One region of the Variovorax sp. VRV01 genome, then DNA from elsewhere that is predicted to be linked to it. Evidence: predicted binding sites of a transcription regulator. Region 1 holds the regulator's gene; the other holds the start of a gene.
What was found. The regulator sigma-54, encoded in region 1, starts transcription at its own class of promoters, with help from an activator protein. The targets are predictions, from matches to a motif close to TGGCANGNAANCTGCTTT.
Positions count from the first base shown of each region.

Region 1 (7,009 bases):
GATCAGGTCGAGTTTGCCGGCAGCCAGGTCTTCGGCGATCGGGCTGTAGCCGAGCAGGTCGTTGGGCGCGGGCCTGGGCGGCGGCGGCGTGGTGTCGGGGCCGGTGGCGGTCTCGAAGCGCTTCTGCAGCTCGCCCTGCGGAAGTTCGCTGGCCACCACCGACTGGACCGGCCGCACATAGACGCTGTTCCAGTACTGGTCGAACAGCGCGCCCAGCCGCGGGACCAGCGCACCAGCCACGAAGGTGTCGAGATCGAGGAAATTCTCGCCCGCCGTGCGCCTGAAATACTGGTTGCCGATGTTGCGCCCGCCCGCCACCGCCATCGCGCCGTCGGCGATGAAGAGCTTGTTGTGCATGCGCCGGTTGACGCGGCTGAAGTCGAACAGCGAAGCGGTGAAGCGCCTGAGCAGGCTCCCGCGCCCGGCCGGAAACGGGTTGAACAGGCGCAGCTCGACATTCGGCGTGGCGGCCAGGCCGAGCAGCAGTTCGTCCTCGCCCGAGGTGTAGAGATCGTCCATCAGGAGCCGCACGCGCACGCCGCGCCGGGCCGCATCGCGCAGCGTGCGCAGCAGGTAGCGGCCGGTCTCGTCGTTCTCGATCTGGTAGTACTGCACGTCGAGCGTGCGCTGGGCGCGCCGCGCGAGCTGGATGCGGGTGTCGAAGGCGAAGTCGCCGCCCGGCATCAGGCGAAAGCCGCTCAGGTCCGGGTCGGGCTGCGAGGCCAGCGCGATCTTGCCGAGCGCGGTGTCGGCCGACGCGGCCATGGCCTTGGTGGGCGGGCGCGGTGCCTCGTCGGGCAGGGTGGCGCAGCCGGCGACGAGCAGCGCCGCCAGCATGGCAAAGACCGCGAGCCCACAGCGCGACAGCAGGCGGCGGGCCATCGGCGGCTTTCTACAGGGCCTTGCGAAGGTTGGCGGGCGCGATGCGCAAGGCCTCGCGATACTTGGCCACGGTGCGGCGTGCGCACTCGATGCCCTGCTCCTTGAGCATTTCGGAGATCTGGCTGTCGGACAGCGGTTTCTTGATGCTCTCGGAGCTCACGAACTGCTTGATCAGCGCGCGCACCGCGGTGCTCGACGCATTGCCGCCGGTCTCGGTGCCGAGCGCCGAGCCGAAGAAGTACTTGAGCTCGACCGTGCCGAAAGGCGTGGCCATGTACTTGGCCGTGGTCACGCGCGAGATGGTCGATTCGTGCAGGCCGAGTTCGTCGGCGATCTCGCGCAGCACCAAGGGCCGCATTGCGAGCTCGCCGTGCACGAAGAAGCTCTTCTGCCGCTCGACGATGGCGTTGCTCACGCGCAGGATGGTGTCGAAGCGCTGCTGGATGTTCTTGATGAACCAGCGCGCCTCCTGCAGCCGCTGCGACAGCGCCTGGCTGCCCTCGCCCTTGTGCGACTTGAGCGCGCCGGCATAGATGTCGTGCACGCGCAGCCGCGGCATCACCTCGGGGTTGAGCATGACGCGGAACTTGGCATTGGTGCCGCGGCCGATCTTGGTGACGATCACGTCGGGAATCACGATGTTGCGCTCGACGTCGACGAAGCGGCGGCCCGGCTTGGGCTCCAGACGCGAGATGATCTGCAGCGCCGAGCGCACCACCTCTTCGTTGGTGCGCGTGAGCGTGGCCAGGCGCTTGAAATCGCGCCGCGCGAGCAGCTCCATCGGCTGCTTGCAGATCGCGATGGCGGTCTTGCGCACCAGGGCCTGCTCTTCGGTCTCGCTTTCGCTGGCCAGCGCGCGCAGCTGGATGCACAGGCATTCGCCCAGGTCGCGCGCGCCGACGCCGGCCGGCTCCAGGCTTTGCAGCAGGCCGAGCGCCACCTGGAAGTGGTGCACCAATTCGTCGAACTGGTCGTTGTCGTCGCCCGCGAGGCCCGAGGCCAGCGCCGGCAGGGAGTCTTCGAGGTAGCCGTCGTCGTTGAGCGATTCGATCAGGAAGCGCAGCGCGGCGCTGTCGTTCTCGTTGAGCCGCAGGCTCAGCGCCTGCCGGTGCAGGAAGGACTGCAGCGACTCCTGGCTGCGCGCGAGCTCGGTGGCGTCGGCGCGTTCGTCGTCGCCCAGGTTGTTCTGGCGCGCGGGGGCGTCGCTGCCCCATTCGCTGTCGTCGGGCGCCATGTCGACGGTGCCGTCGCCTTCCCAGTCGGGCTCGCGCTCGGTGGCGTCGGCGGCGGGTACGTCGGCCTCGGCTGCCGAGGAGGTTTCGCTCGAAGTGGTGGTTGCGCTGCTGGCCGGGGCCGAGGCGAATTCGCCCTCGGCGGCTTCACCGGCTTCGTCGCGCGGCACCGGCGTGTCGATGGCGTCGAGCCCGAACTCCTCGCGCGCCGCTTCTTCCGCGGTGCGTTCGAGGAACGGGTTCTCGTCCAGCATCTGCTCCACCTCCTGGCTCAGTTCGAGCGTGGACAGCTGCAGCAGCCGGATCGACTGCTGCAGCTGGGGCGTGAGCGCCAGGTGCTGCGAAACGCGAAGGGACAGCCCTTGCTTCATGGAGACCGACTCCTCCCTTACATCCGGAAGTGCTCGCCGAGGTACACCCTGCGTACTTCGGCGTTGTCGACGATCTCCGAGGGTGTGCCTTGTGCCAGCACATGCCCGTCGCTGATGATGAACGCGTGATCGCAGATGCCCAGCGTCTCACGCACGTTGTGGTCGGTGATGAGCACGCCGATGCCGCGCTCCTTCAGGAAGCTGATGATCCGCTGGATCTCGATCACCGCGATCGGGTCGATGCCGGCGAAGGGCTCGTCCAGCAGGATGAAGCGCGGCTGCGTGGCCAGCGCGCGGGCGATCTCGACCCGGCGCCGCTCGCCGCCCGAGAGCGCGAGCGCGGGCGAATCGCGAAGATGGTCCACCCGCAGGTCGGCCAGCAGCCCCGAGAGCCGCTCCTCGATGCGCTGCTTCGTCAAAGGCGCGGGCTTGCCGCTGGCGTCGGGTTCGCGCTGGAGTTCGAGCACGGCGCGCACGTTTTCCTCGACCGTGAGCTTGCGGAAGATGGAGGCTTCCTGCGGCAGGTAGCTCAGGCCCATGCGGGCGCGCCGGTGGATCGGCATGTGGGCGATGGGCTCGCCGTCGATGGTGATGTCGCCCGCGTCGGCCCGCACCAGGCCCACGATCATGTAGAACGACGTGGTCTTGCCCGCACCGTTGGGGCCGAGCAGCCCGACAACCTCGCCCTTTTGCACGTCGAGCGAGACGTCCCGCACGACCTTGCGGCTGCCGTAGCTTTTCTGCAGTCCGCGCACCACCAGGCGGCTGCCCGGCGTGCCGTCGGCGTTCTGGGTTCCAGCGGTTTCGATCACTTGCGCCCTTCCCCTTCGCCGCCCAGCGTGGTGGTCGAGCGCAGGCCGGCGCCGGGCGCCGGCTGGGGCGCGGCCGGTGCGGCCCGTCCCCCGGCCGGGGCCGAGGCGCCGGGCGCCGGCGCGGTGGCGCTCTTGGGCGTCAGGATGGTCTTCACCCGTCCGCCCGCCGGCGCGTTCACCGCGGTGTTCGGCGGCACGGTGGAACCATTGACGGTGTAGGTGTCGTTGCTCTGGTCGTAGACGATCAGCGCACCCTGGCTCTCGTCGTTCGGCGTGGCCCCGATCAGCCGGCGCATGACGGCATTGCGGATGAACTTGACGTTGTCGGCGCGGCTGTCGTACTCGATGACCTCGGATTCGCCCTCGATCCACTCGTCGGGCGCATTGCGCTTCTGCTTGTAGTAGGCCCGCTTGCCGGGCGCCGCCGTGACCACGCCGTACTGGTAGCCCTCGGCATCCTGGCGTACGTCGATGCGCGCGCCGCGGATGATGATCGTGCCCTTGGTGACCAGCACGTTGCCCGTGAACACGCTCGTCTGCTTGAGGTCGTCGTAGCGCATCGCATCGGATTCGATGTTCATCGGCTTGCTGCGGTCGGCAGTCTCGGCCAGCGCGGCCGACGCCAGGCCGGCCAGCAGCAGCGCACCGATAGCCGCGCGAGCGAGACGGGCCAGGCGGCCGGTGCTGCGAAGAAGAGGGGTGGTGTGGGAGTAGGAGTGCAATGTCATAGAGGCACGAAACTTGCTCTGCATTGTATGCGGCGGATGGCGCCAAGCCTTCAACCGCAAATGAAAAAGCCCGCCAAATGCGGGCTTGACATCCCATCCGGGAGACACCGCGGAACCGGCTTTGCCGGGCCGCAGGTGCCGCCCCCTGCAAGGGGGTGTGGGCGCAGCGGACACGAAGTGCTGCGCAGTCCGGGGTCAGCCTTTCTTGGCTTCGCCGATCAGGTAGTTGGTGACCTGCAGCGCCTTGGTCATGTTGCCGGCCAGCTCGCCGTCCACGTACCAGCGCCCGTTCACGGCCAGCGCCGGCACGCCAGCCACCTTGTAGGCGTCGGTCAGCTGCGCGGCGCGCTTGGCCTTGCTGGCCACGCCGAAGGAGGTGAAGACTTCCTTGAACTTGGCGCCGTCCAGGCCGTTGGCTCCCGCCCAGGCAATGATGTTGGCGTCGCCGTTCACGTTCTGGCGCTGCTTGTGGATGGCGTCGAAGACCTTCGGCTGGAATTCATCGACCTTGCCCATGGCTTCGAGCGCGTAGTACAGGCGCTGCTTGGCTTCGACGTCGTTGCCCACGAAAGGCACGGGCACGCGGCGGAACGCCACTTCCTTGGGGGCCGTCTTGAGCCAGGCTTCCAGCTGCGGCTCGAAGTCGTTGCAGTGCGGGCAGTTGTACGAGAAGAACTCGATCACCTCGACCTTGCCCGCCGGCGCGTCGACCGGCACGCGCTTGTCGAGCACCAGGTACTCGGTGCCGGCCTTGGGCGCACGCGCCTGGGCGTGCGCGGTGTTGCCAGCCAGCGAAAGCAGGCCCAGCGAGGTGGCGGCCAGCGAAAAGTCACGACGTTTCATTGAAAGAGTTCTCCTGTGGGGTACGGCAGACTGAGCCGGCGCGCCGCGCGGAGTTCCCGCAAGCGGCATGCCCAGGACGATCCTGGCGGCGGCCCATGCCGCGCGGCGAAGCTTAAAGAATATCCGTGACGGCTGCCGGCAAGCTCAACGCTGCACGCGCACGAGCGCCGATTCGAGGCCGCCGCTGTCGAGCCGCTCCTTCAGGCGATCGGCCTCGTCCTTCTTGTTGAACGGGCCCGCGCGCACCCGGTAGACGGTGCGGCCTGCCTGCTCGCGCTCCGTGACCCGGGCCTCCACGCCCATCAGCGACAGCTTGGCGCGCTGGGCCTCGGCATCGTCGGTGGTGCGGAAGGCGCCCGCCTGCACGAAGTACATGAACGGATCGGCACCCGCCGCCGCGCTGTTGCCGCCGGGCGCGGCGGAAGCCGTGGCAGTGCTGCCGCTGTTGCCGCCGGCGCGCGCGCGGGCCAGGTCGCCGAGCGGATCGTTCGATGGCGGCAGGGAATTGGCCTCGGCCGGCACCGGGGCCGGGCGCGCGGGCTTCGGAGCCACCACCACCGGCACCGGCGGGGCGGGCGGCGGCGCCGCACCCGGCGCCACGGCGGCGGTGTCGCCGCCGGCCGGTGGCGCCACCGGACCGGCCGCGGCCGGCGGTGGCTTGGGCGCGCCGGCCTTGCCTGCCAGCGGCGCGTTGGGGTCCCAGTCGCGGTTCTTGCGGGCTTCGGCTTCGTCCTGCTCGGCGCCGCCGCGCTGGGTCTTGGTCACGAACGGGATCGGCACCTTGGTCACGTAGACCGCGATGCCCAGCGCGACACCCAACCCCAGCACCAGGCCGACGATGAGCCCGATGACGATGTTGCCGCGTTGTCTGGTTGTCTTCTTCATGGTGAGGTTCACATCTTGCTCGGCGCACTGACGCCGAGAATCGCGAGGCCATTGTGCAGCACCTGCGCGGTGGCCGCGACGAGCGCGAGCCGCGCCAGCTTGACCGGCTCCTCGTCGACCAGGATGCGCTCCGCGTCGTAGTAGCTGTGGTAGCTGGCCGCCAGTTCGCGCAGGTAGAAGGTGACGTCGTGCGGCGCGAAATCCTTGGCCGCGGCCGTGAGCATGGCGGGGTACTTGGCCAGCAGCAGCATGAGCGCCTGCGCGGCCGGGCTTTCGAGCGGCGACAGATCCACGTCCTTGAGGGCGGCCGCGTCGCCGCCCCAGCCCGCCAGCACCGAGCAGATGCGCGCATGGGCGTACTGCACGTAGTACACCGGGTTGTCGTTGTTCTTGGCCACGGCCAGGTCGACGTCGAAGGTGTATTCGGTGTCGGGCTTGCGGCTCAGCAGGAAGAAGCGCACGGCGTCGGTGCTGGTCCACTCGATCAGGTCGCGCAGCGTGACGTAGCTGCCCGCGCGCTTGCTGATCTTGACCTCTTCGCCGCCCTTCATCACGCGCACCATGGTGTGCAGCACGTAGTCGGGGTAGCCCTCGGGAATGCCGACGCCCGCCGCCTGCAGGCCGGCGCGCACGCGCGCAATGGTGCCGTGGTGGTCGGTGCCCTGGATGTTGACCACCTTGTGGAAGCCGCGCTCCCACTTGGCGATGTGATAGGCGACGTCGGGCACGAAGTAGGTGTACGTGCCGTCCTGCTTCTTCATCACGCGGTCCTTGTCGTCGCCGTAGTCGGTCGACCGGAGCCACAGCGCGCCGTCCTGCTCGTAGGTCTTGCCGGCGGCCACGAGCTTTTGCACCGCGGCCTCGACACGGCCGCTGGTGTAGAGGCTCGATTCGAGGTAGTAGTTGTCGAAGCGCACGCGGAAGGCCTGCAGGTCCAGGTCCTGCTCGCGGCGCAGGTAGGCGACCGCGAATTCGCGGATGGAGTCGAGGTCGTCGATATTGCCGCTGGCGGTGTATTCGCGGTCGTCCGACCTGACGGTCTTCTTCGCCTTGAAGTCTTCGGCGATGTCGGCGATGTAGTCGCCGTTGTAGGCGGGCGCCTTCTCGCCGCTCGGCCATTCGGGGTCGCCGGGCTTGAAGCCGCGGGCGCGCAGCTGGGTGCTGTGGGCCAGCGTCTGGATCTGAACGCCGGCATCGTTGTAGTAGAACTCGCGCCAGACGGTGTCGCCCTGGGAGGCGCGCAGGTTGCAGATGGC
Region 1 covers NZ_JACVBS010000005.1:273,746-280,754, reverse strand. Annotated here, with positions in the region: gene IB278_RS11625 (phospholipase D family protein) at 1-882, opposite strand, end outside; gene IB278_RS11620 (RNA polymerase factor sigma-54) at 893-2,485, opposite strand; gene lptB (LPS export ABC transporter ATP-binding protein) at 2,503-3,297, opposite strand; gene lptA (lipopolysaccharide transport periplasmic protein LptA) at 3,294-4,025, opposite strand; gene IB278_RS11605 (thiol:disulfide interchange protein DsbA/DsbL) at 4,221-4,868, opposite strand; gene IB278_RS11600 (SPOR domain-containing protein) at 5,013-5,753, opposite strand; gene argS (arginine--tRNA ligase) at 5,762-7,009, opposite strand, start outside.

Region 2 (7,009 bases), 240 kb from region 1:
GCCCGCGAACTTGAGCGGCTCCACGTCGAGGCCGGCTTCCTTGAAGTAGCCGCGGTCGACCGCGGCAAAGAAAGGCAGGCCCGCGGCCACGGGCCAGAAGCCGATGCGGATCTTCGGCGCGGCTTGTGCGCGCACGATGGCGGGCGCGGCCAGCACGGCCAGCCCCGCGGCGCCGGCCTGCAGCAACTGGCGGCGCGACGCGGCGGCGGGCGATTTTTCAGGGATGCTCATGAAGACTCCTCGATCGGTCAGGTTGGAATGGCTTGGGAAGAGGCGGTCGTGCGGCTTGCGATGTAGGCACGCCAGCCACCGTGGTGGCTCACGTCTTCGGCGCCTGCGAGCGCATGGCCTTCGCAGATGAAGCCGTGCACCCAGCTGCCGTCTGCGAGCTCGACGCTGCCCAGGCCCAGCGGGGGCGGGATCAGGGCCAGGAAGCTGCCGACCTCGGCCACGGGCACGGACCACACTTCGAGCGCGATGGCTGCTCCGCCGGCCGTGCTGCGCTGCAGCCCCGGCTTGGGCGGCACGGTGCCCGGCAAGGCATGCAGGCGGTAGCGCGGCGAGGTGGTGGTGGCGCGCAGCAGCGTGGCGCCGCGTTCGGTGAGCTGGCCGTTGAGCGGCATGCCCGAGAGATGCGCGCCGACGACGGCGATGGGCATGGTCTGCACTGGCGAAGCGCCCAGGCCCGGAATGGAGCGCGGCTCGGGCAGCGGCAAGCCTGTGGCGCCCTGCGGCAGGCCGGTGGCGTGGTGATAGCGCTGGCCCAGCTCGGCCAGCGCAAGATCGCTGCCGCACGGGCCGATCAGCGTGATGCCGAAAGGCAGGCCGTCGGCGCGCAGCGAGCTCGGCACCGAGATCGCGGCGTAGTCCAGCAGGTTGACGAAGTTGGTGTACGCGCCGAGGTTGCGGTTGAGCACCACGGGGTCGGCGCGCATCTGTTCGCGCGTGTAGTGCGTGGGCGCGGTCGGCACCAGCAGCAGGTCGATGCCGCGCCACATCGGTTCGACCTGCTGTGCGATCGCGCGAAGCCTGGTCTGCGCCTCGAACACGTCGGCGGCGCTGTAGCCGCGGCCGCTTTCGAGGATGCCGCGCACCGGCTCGATCACTTCAGCGCCATGCGCATCGAAGAACCCGCGCACCGCCGCATAGCGCTCGGCCACGAGCGCGCTTTCGTAGAGCAGCGCGGCGGCCTCCGCCAGCGGCGCAAAGGGAATCGCCACGGCCGTGCCGCCGAGGGCGGCGAGCCGCACCTGTGCATCGCGAAAGGCCTCTTCGGCCGCGGCATCGCCGAAGAAGCTCGGCGTGTCGGGCACGCCGAAACGGAAGGCGGCTGGAAATGCCTCGCGGCGCAGCGCCACGTCCCTTGAATAGGGATCGCGTGCGTCGGGCCCGGCGGCCGCAAGAAGCACCTCGACGGCCAGGCCGACGGTGCGCGCAAAGATCGACACGCAGTCCGCGCTCTGGGCGGCCGGCACCACGCCGAAGGCGCTCAGCAGGCCGCGCGAGGGCTTGAGCCCGACGATGTTGTTGAGTCCGGCGGGCACGCGGCCCGAGCCGGCGGTGTCGGTGCCGAGTGCGAAGTCGGCCTCGCCGGCGGCCACCACGTAGGCCGATCCGGAGCTGGAGCCGCCCGAGACGTAGCGCGCATCGAAGGCATTGGGCACTTCGCCATACGGCGAGCGCGTACCGTTCAGGCCGCAGGCGAACTGGTCGAGGTTGGTCTTCCCGATCAGCGATGCACCGGCATCGAGCAGCTTCTGCACCACGGCCGAATGCTGCGCGGGCCGTCGGTCGAAGGCCGGACAGGCGGCCGTGGTGGGCACGCCGGCCACGTCGATGTTGTCCTTGACCGCGAAGCGAAGGCCGGCGAGGCGGCCTGCGCCCGCACCGGGCACAGGCCGGGGAAAGCGGGCAATCCACGCTGCGGCGGCCGATCCGTTTTCTTCATGCACCATCATCAGGCATCCAAACTTGTGTACAAGTCGAGATGCAAGCAATGTGCCAGGCGAAAACAGGCCGTAATGGATTTGCGACCTCTCCCGGCGGGAGAGGGAGTCAGACGCAGCCCTCTTTCAGAGGAAGAGGTGGCTCAGACCTCAGCTGCGCTTGGCTTCCCGGTAAAGCCCTTCGACCTTCGGCAGGTTGGCCTCGAGCTTCTGGATGCGGTCCGGACCGCTCGGGTGGGTCGATAGAAAGCTCAGGCCGCCCTGGTTCTTCGAGGCGGTGGCCATCTTGTTCCAGAGCGTGATCGAGGCCTTCGGGTCATAGCCCGCGCGCGCCGCGAGTTCGAGCCCGACGAGGTCGGCCTCGGTCTCGTCGCTGCGGCTGAACTTGAGGGTGAGCAGCTGCGTGCCGGCGCGCGCCGCCAGGTCGCCCATCTGGCCCAGGCCCAGCAGTTGCGCGCCGATGGAAAGCGCCGCGCCGGTGCCCGCGCTCTTGGCCATGCGGGCACGCGCATGCTCGCGCAGCGCATGGGCCATTTCGTGTCCCATCACCATGGCGACTTCATCGTCATTGAGCTTGAGCTGCTCGAGGATGCCGGTGAAGAAGGCGATCTTGCCGCCGGGCATGCAGAAGGCATTGATCTGCTTGCTGCCGATCAGGTTGACCTCCCACTTCCAGTCGCGCGCGCGCGAATTCCACGGCGTGGCAAAGGGAATCAGCCGGTTCGCGATGGTGCGCAGCCGCTGCAGCTGCGCATTGCCGTCGCCCGCGAGCGCACGCTTGGCGCGCGCCTGCTCGAGCAGCTGGCCGTACTGCTGCACGCCGGCGGCCTCGATCCGGTCGGCCGGCACGAGGTTGCGCGCCACCGAGGCATTGCCCACGTTCACCTGCGCCAGGGCCGGCCCGGCCAGCGCGGCGCCGGCCGCCGCGAGCAGGAAGGCCCGCCGCGGCTGCCAGGCCGAGGCGCGGGAAGCCGAAGAAGCCACGGAAGGAAGGAAGAGCTCGCATCGTGTGCACATGCGCGGATCATAGGAACAATTGCCGACAAAAAGACGGCTCGGCAGGCGGCGCGCGCTCATGGACAATCCGAAGCTCATGTCTGCCCAGCCCGCCGAAACCTCCACCGCCCCCTCCCTGCCCTGGCGCGATGCGCTGAAGGTCTACCTCGAGCCCGCCACGCTGCGCATGCTGGCGCTGGGCTTTTCCGCCGGCCTGCCGCTGCTGCTGGTGCTGGGCACGCTGAGCTTTCGCCTGCGCGAGGCGGGCATCGATCGCACCACCATCGGCTACCTGAGCTGGGTGGGCCTGGCCTATGGCTTCAAGTGGGTGTGGGCGCCGCTGGTCGACCGGCTGCCGCTGCCGCCGCTGACCACGCTGCTCGGGCGGCGGCGCGGCTGGCTGCTGCTGGCGCAGGGGATGGTGGTTGCGGGGCTGGTCGGCATGGCGCTCAACGATCCGCGCCAGGGCCTCGCGCCGCTGATCTGGTGCGCGCTGCTGGTGGCCTTCGGCTCGGCCACGCAGGACATCGCGCTGGACGCCTTCCGCATCGAGTCGGCCGAAACGCGCAAGCAGGCCGCGCTCGCCGCCGCCTATCAAACGGGCTACCGCCTGGCGATGATCTGGGCCGGCGCCGGCGTGCTGTGGGTGGCGGCCTGGGCCGAGGTGGCGCCGGCTGCGGCGGCCACGGGCGCGGCGGCCTACCAGAACGGCGCCTGGAAGACGGCCTACCTGGTGATGGCGGCCTCGATGGCGGTGGGCGTGCTCACCGTGCTGCTGTCGCCCGAGCCGGTGCGCCGCGTGCTGCCCAAGCCGAAGAACGCGGCCGAATGGCTGCAAGGCGTGCTGATCGAACCTTTTGCCGACTTCATCCGCCGCTACAAGTGGCAGGCCGCGCTGATCCTCTCGCTGATTGCCATCTACCGCATCAGCGACGTGGTGATGGGCATCATGGCCAACCCCTTCTACGTGGACATGGGCTTCACCAAGGACGAAGTGGCCACCGTCAGCAAGATCTACGGGGTGGTCATGACCCTGGCCGGCGCCTTCGTGGGCGGCGTGCTGTCGATGCGCCTGGGCGTGATGCGCGTGCTGATGCTGGGCGCGGTGCTCAGCGCCGCGAGCAACCTGCTCTTCGCCTGGCTGGCCTCGCGCGGGCACGACCTGACGGCGCTGATCGCGGTGGTGTCGGCCGACAACCTGGCCGGCGGCATTGCCTCGGCGGCCTTCATCGCCTACCTGTCGAGCCTCACGAACATCAGCTATTCGGCCACGCAGTACGCCTTGTTCAGCTCGCTGATGCTGCTGCTGCCCAAGTTCATTGCCGGCTATTCGGGCGCTTTTGTCGACGCCCACGGCTACGCTCAGTTCTTCACCGCCACCGCCCTGCTGGGCCTGCCAGTGCTGCTGCTGGTGGCGCTGGCCGCCCGCATCACCACCACCAAGGCGCCGGCCGGGCGTCAATAGGGCACGGGCCCTATAGGAAAACAGCTGACGCTGCGGGGCCCGCGCAACTGGTAGGCTGTCACTTTCCGGTTACCTCCGCTTCGCTCCCAGAGCGATCATTCATCTTCCGCCTGCCAACCCACAAGCAACGTGCCGCCCCGCATTTCTCCCCTTCAGATCAGCGCCTACACGGCCACTTCGGCCGTCGGCGTCGGCAAGGAGCCGCTCGCCGAGGCGCTCGAGCATTCGCGCAGCGGCCTGCGCGCCAACGATTTCGGCGATGCGCCGCTGCCCACCTGGATCGGCCGCGTCGACGGGCTCGAGGACATCCGCCTGCCCGAGGCGCTGGCCTCGTGGGACTGCCGCAACAACCGGCTGGCCTGGCTGGGCCTGCATGCGGACGGCTTTCCCGAGGCCGTGGCGGCCGCGCGGGCCAGGTACGGCCCCTCGCGCATCGCGCTGATCCTCGGCACCTCGACCTCCAGCATCGGCGAAACCGAGCTGGCCTACACCCAGCTCGACGCCGACGGCCTCTTTCCCATGGACCAGCGCCGTGCGGCCGTGCACACGCCGCACTCGCTGGCCATGTTCGTGCAGCAGGTGCTCGGGCTCACCGGGCCGAGCGAGACGATTTCCACCGCCTGCTCGTCGAGCGCCAAGGTGTTCGCCTCGGCCGAGCGGCTGATCCGCCTCGGCCTGGCCGATGCCGCCGTGGTCGGCGGGGTCGACACGTTGTGCGGCAGCGTGCTGTTCGGCTTCAACTCGCTCGAACTGGTGTCGAGCGAGCCGTGCCGGCCGTTCGACGCGAGCCGCAAGGGCATCAGCCTGGGCGAGGCGGCCGGCTTCGCGCTGGTGGAACGCGTGCAGGACGACCCGGCCGCGCCGCTGCGGCTCCTGGGCTACGGCGAAGCCAGCGATGCGCACCATATGTCGACGCCGCACCCCGAAGGGCTGGGCGCCGAACGCGCGCTCGACGAGGCGCTGGCGCGCGCGGGCCTCGCGCCCGAGGCGATCGACTACATCAACATGCACGGCACCGCGAGCCAGAAGAACGACGAGGTCGAAGGCGCGCTGGTGGCGCGGCGCTTTCCGGCGCGCACCCACGCCAGCTCGACCAAGGGCTTCATGGGCCACACGCTGGGCGCGGCGGGCATCGTCGAATCGGTGATCAGCCTGCTCGCGATCGAGCGCGGCCTGATGCCGGGCACGGTCAACACGAACCAGCTCGACGAAGGCTTCGGGCCGCAGATCAGGCTCGAACCCGCGCATGGCGAGGTGCGCTACGCGCTGACCAATTCCTTCGGCTTCGGCGGCAACAACTGCTCGCTGGTGTTCGGCAAAAAATGAAGCTCGCCCCCAGGCTCCGCGCACTTCGTGTCGCTCCTCCCTCCCCCTACCGGGGGCAACACCGGTGGCCCGGCAAAGCCGGTTCCACGGTGTTTCGCGAAGAATCCCCCCAATGACAGCCCGCATGAGCGTTCCCACGCCCCCGACCCTCTACATCGAAGGCCCGGCCTTCTGGACGCCCACCCTGCCGGGCTGGGACGCCGCGCGCGCCGCTTTCCGCGGCGAAGGCGGGCTCGCCGATCCGCCGGCCAAGCGGCCGTCGCCGCAGGTGCTGGCACCGGCCGAGCGCCGCCGCGCGCCCGACACCGTGGCGCTGGCGCTCGAAGTGGCCGCCGCGTCGATGGCGGGCGCGGGCCGCAACGCGGCCGACGTGCCCTGCGTGTTCGTCTCGGCGCATGGCGACCTGTCGATCAACGACTACATGTGCAGCACGCTGGCCACCGATCCCACGGTGCTGTCGCCCACGCGCTTTCACAACTCGGTGCACAACGCGGCCGTGGGCTACTGGACCATCGGCACCGGCTGCATGGCGGCCAGCAACTCGGTCTCGGCCTACGAGAACAGCTTTGCCGCCGGCCTGCTCGAAGCGGCCGTGCAATGCGCGGCCGACCAGTCACCGGTGCTGCTGGTGGGCTACGACACGCCCACGGTGGGCCCGCTGACTTCGGTGACCGACAGCCAGGGCCTGCTGGCCGTGGCGCTGGTGATCGCGCCCGAGCGCACGGAACGCACCGTGGCCGCGCTCGATTGGTCGGTGCAGGACAACGGCGGCAGCACCGTGCCGGCGCCGCTTTCCGATGCCGCGAAAACGCTGGCGCACATCAACCCGATGGCCCATGCGCTCGGCCTGTTCGAAGCGCTGGCGCGGCTGGAAGACGATCCGCCGCCCATCGGCCTGCCGCTTTCTTCCACCCTGTCGCTGCGGCTGCAGCTGCGGCAGGTCCGGGACTGAAGTTCCATGACCGGCACTGCGCAACGATGTGACGCAGTGATCATGGGCGGCGGGCTCGCGGGCCTCACCTTGGCGCTGCAGCTGAAGCAGCGCTTCCAGGACCTCGACGTGCTGGTGCTGGAGCGGCGCAGGCACCCGGTGCCGCATGCGGCGCACAAGGTGGGCGAGTCTTCGGTCGAGATCGGCGCGCACTACTTCGACACGGTGCTCGGCCTCAAGCCCCACATGGACGGCGCGCAGCTGCGCAAGTTCGGCTTCCGCTTCTTCTTCAGCGAGGGCCGGCGCGACATCGACCAGGTCACCGAGATCGGGGCCAGCCGCTAC
Region 2 covers NZ_JACVBS010000005.1:36,952-43,960, reverse strand. Annotated here, with positions in the region: gene IB278_RS10550 (ABC transporter substrate-binding protein) at 1-231, opposite strand, end outside; gene atzF (allophanate hydrolase) at 249-1,958, opposite strand; gene IB278_RS10540 (M48 family metallopeptidase) at 2,097-2,963, opposite strand; gene IB278_RS10535 (AmpG family muropeptide MFS transporter) at 3,022-4,407, shown strand; gene IB278_RS10530 (beta-ketoacyl-[acyl-carrier-protein] synthase family protein) at 4,537-5,733, shown strand; gene IB278_RS10525 (beta-ketoacyl synthase chain length factor) at 5,846-6,685, shown strand; gene IB278_RS10520 (NAD(P)/FAD-dependent oxidoreductase) at 6,692-7,009, shown strand, end outside.
Region 2: atzF (allophanate hydrolase) is a predicted target of sigma-54. The motif match lies at 1,987-2,004, and genes of this name have one in related genera.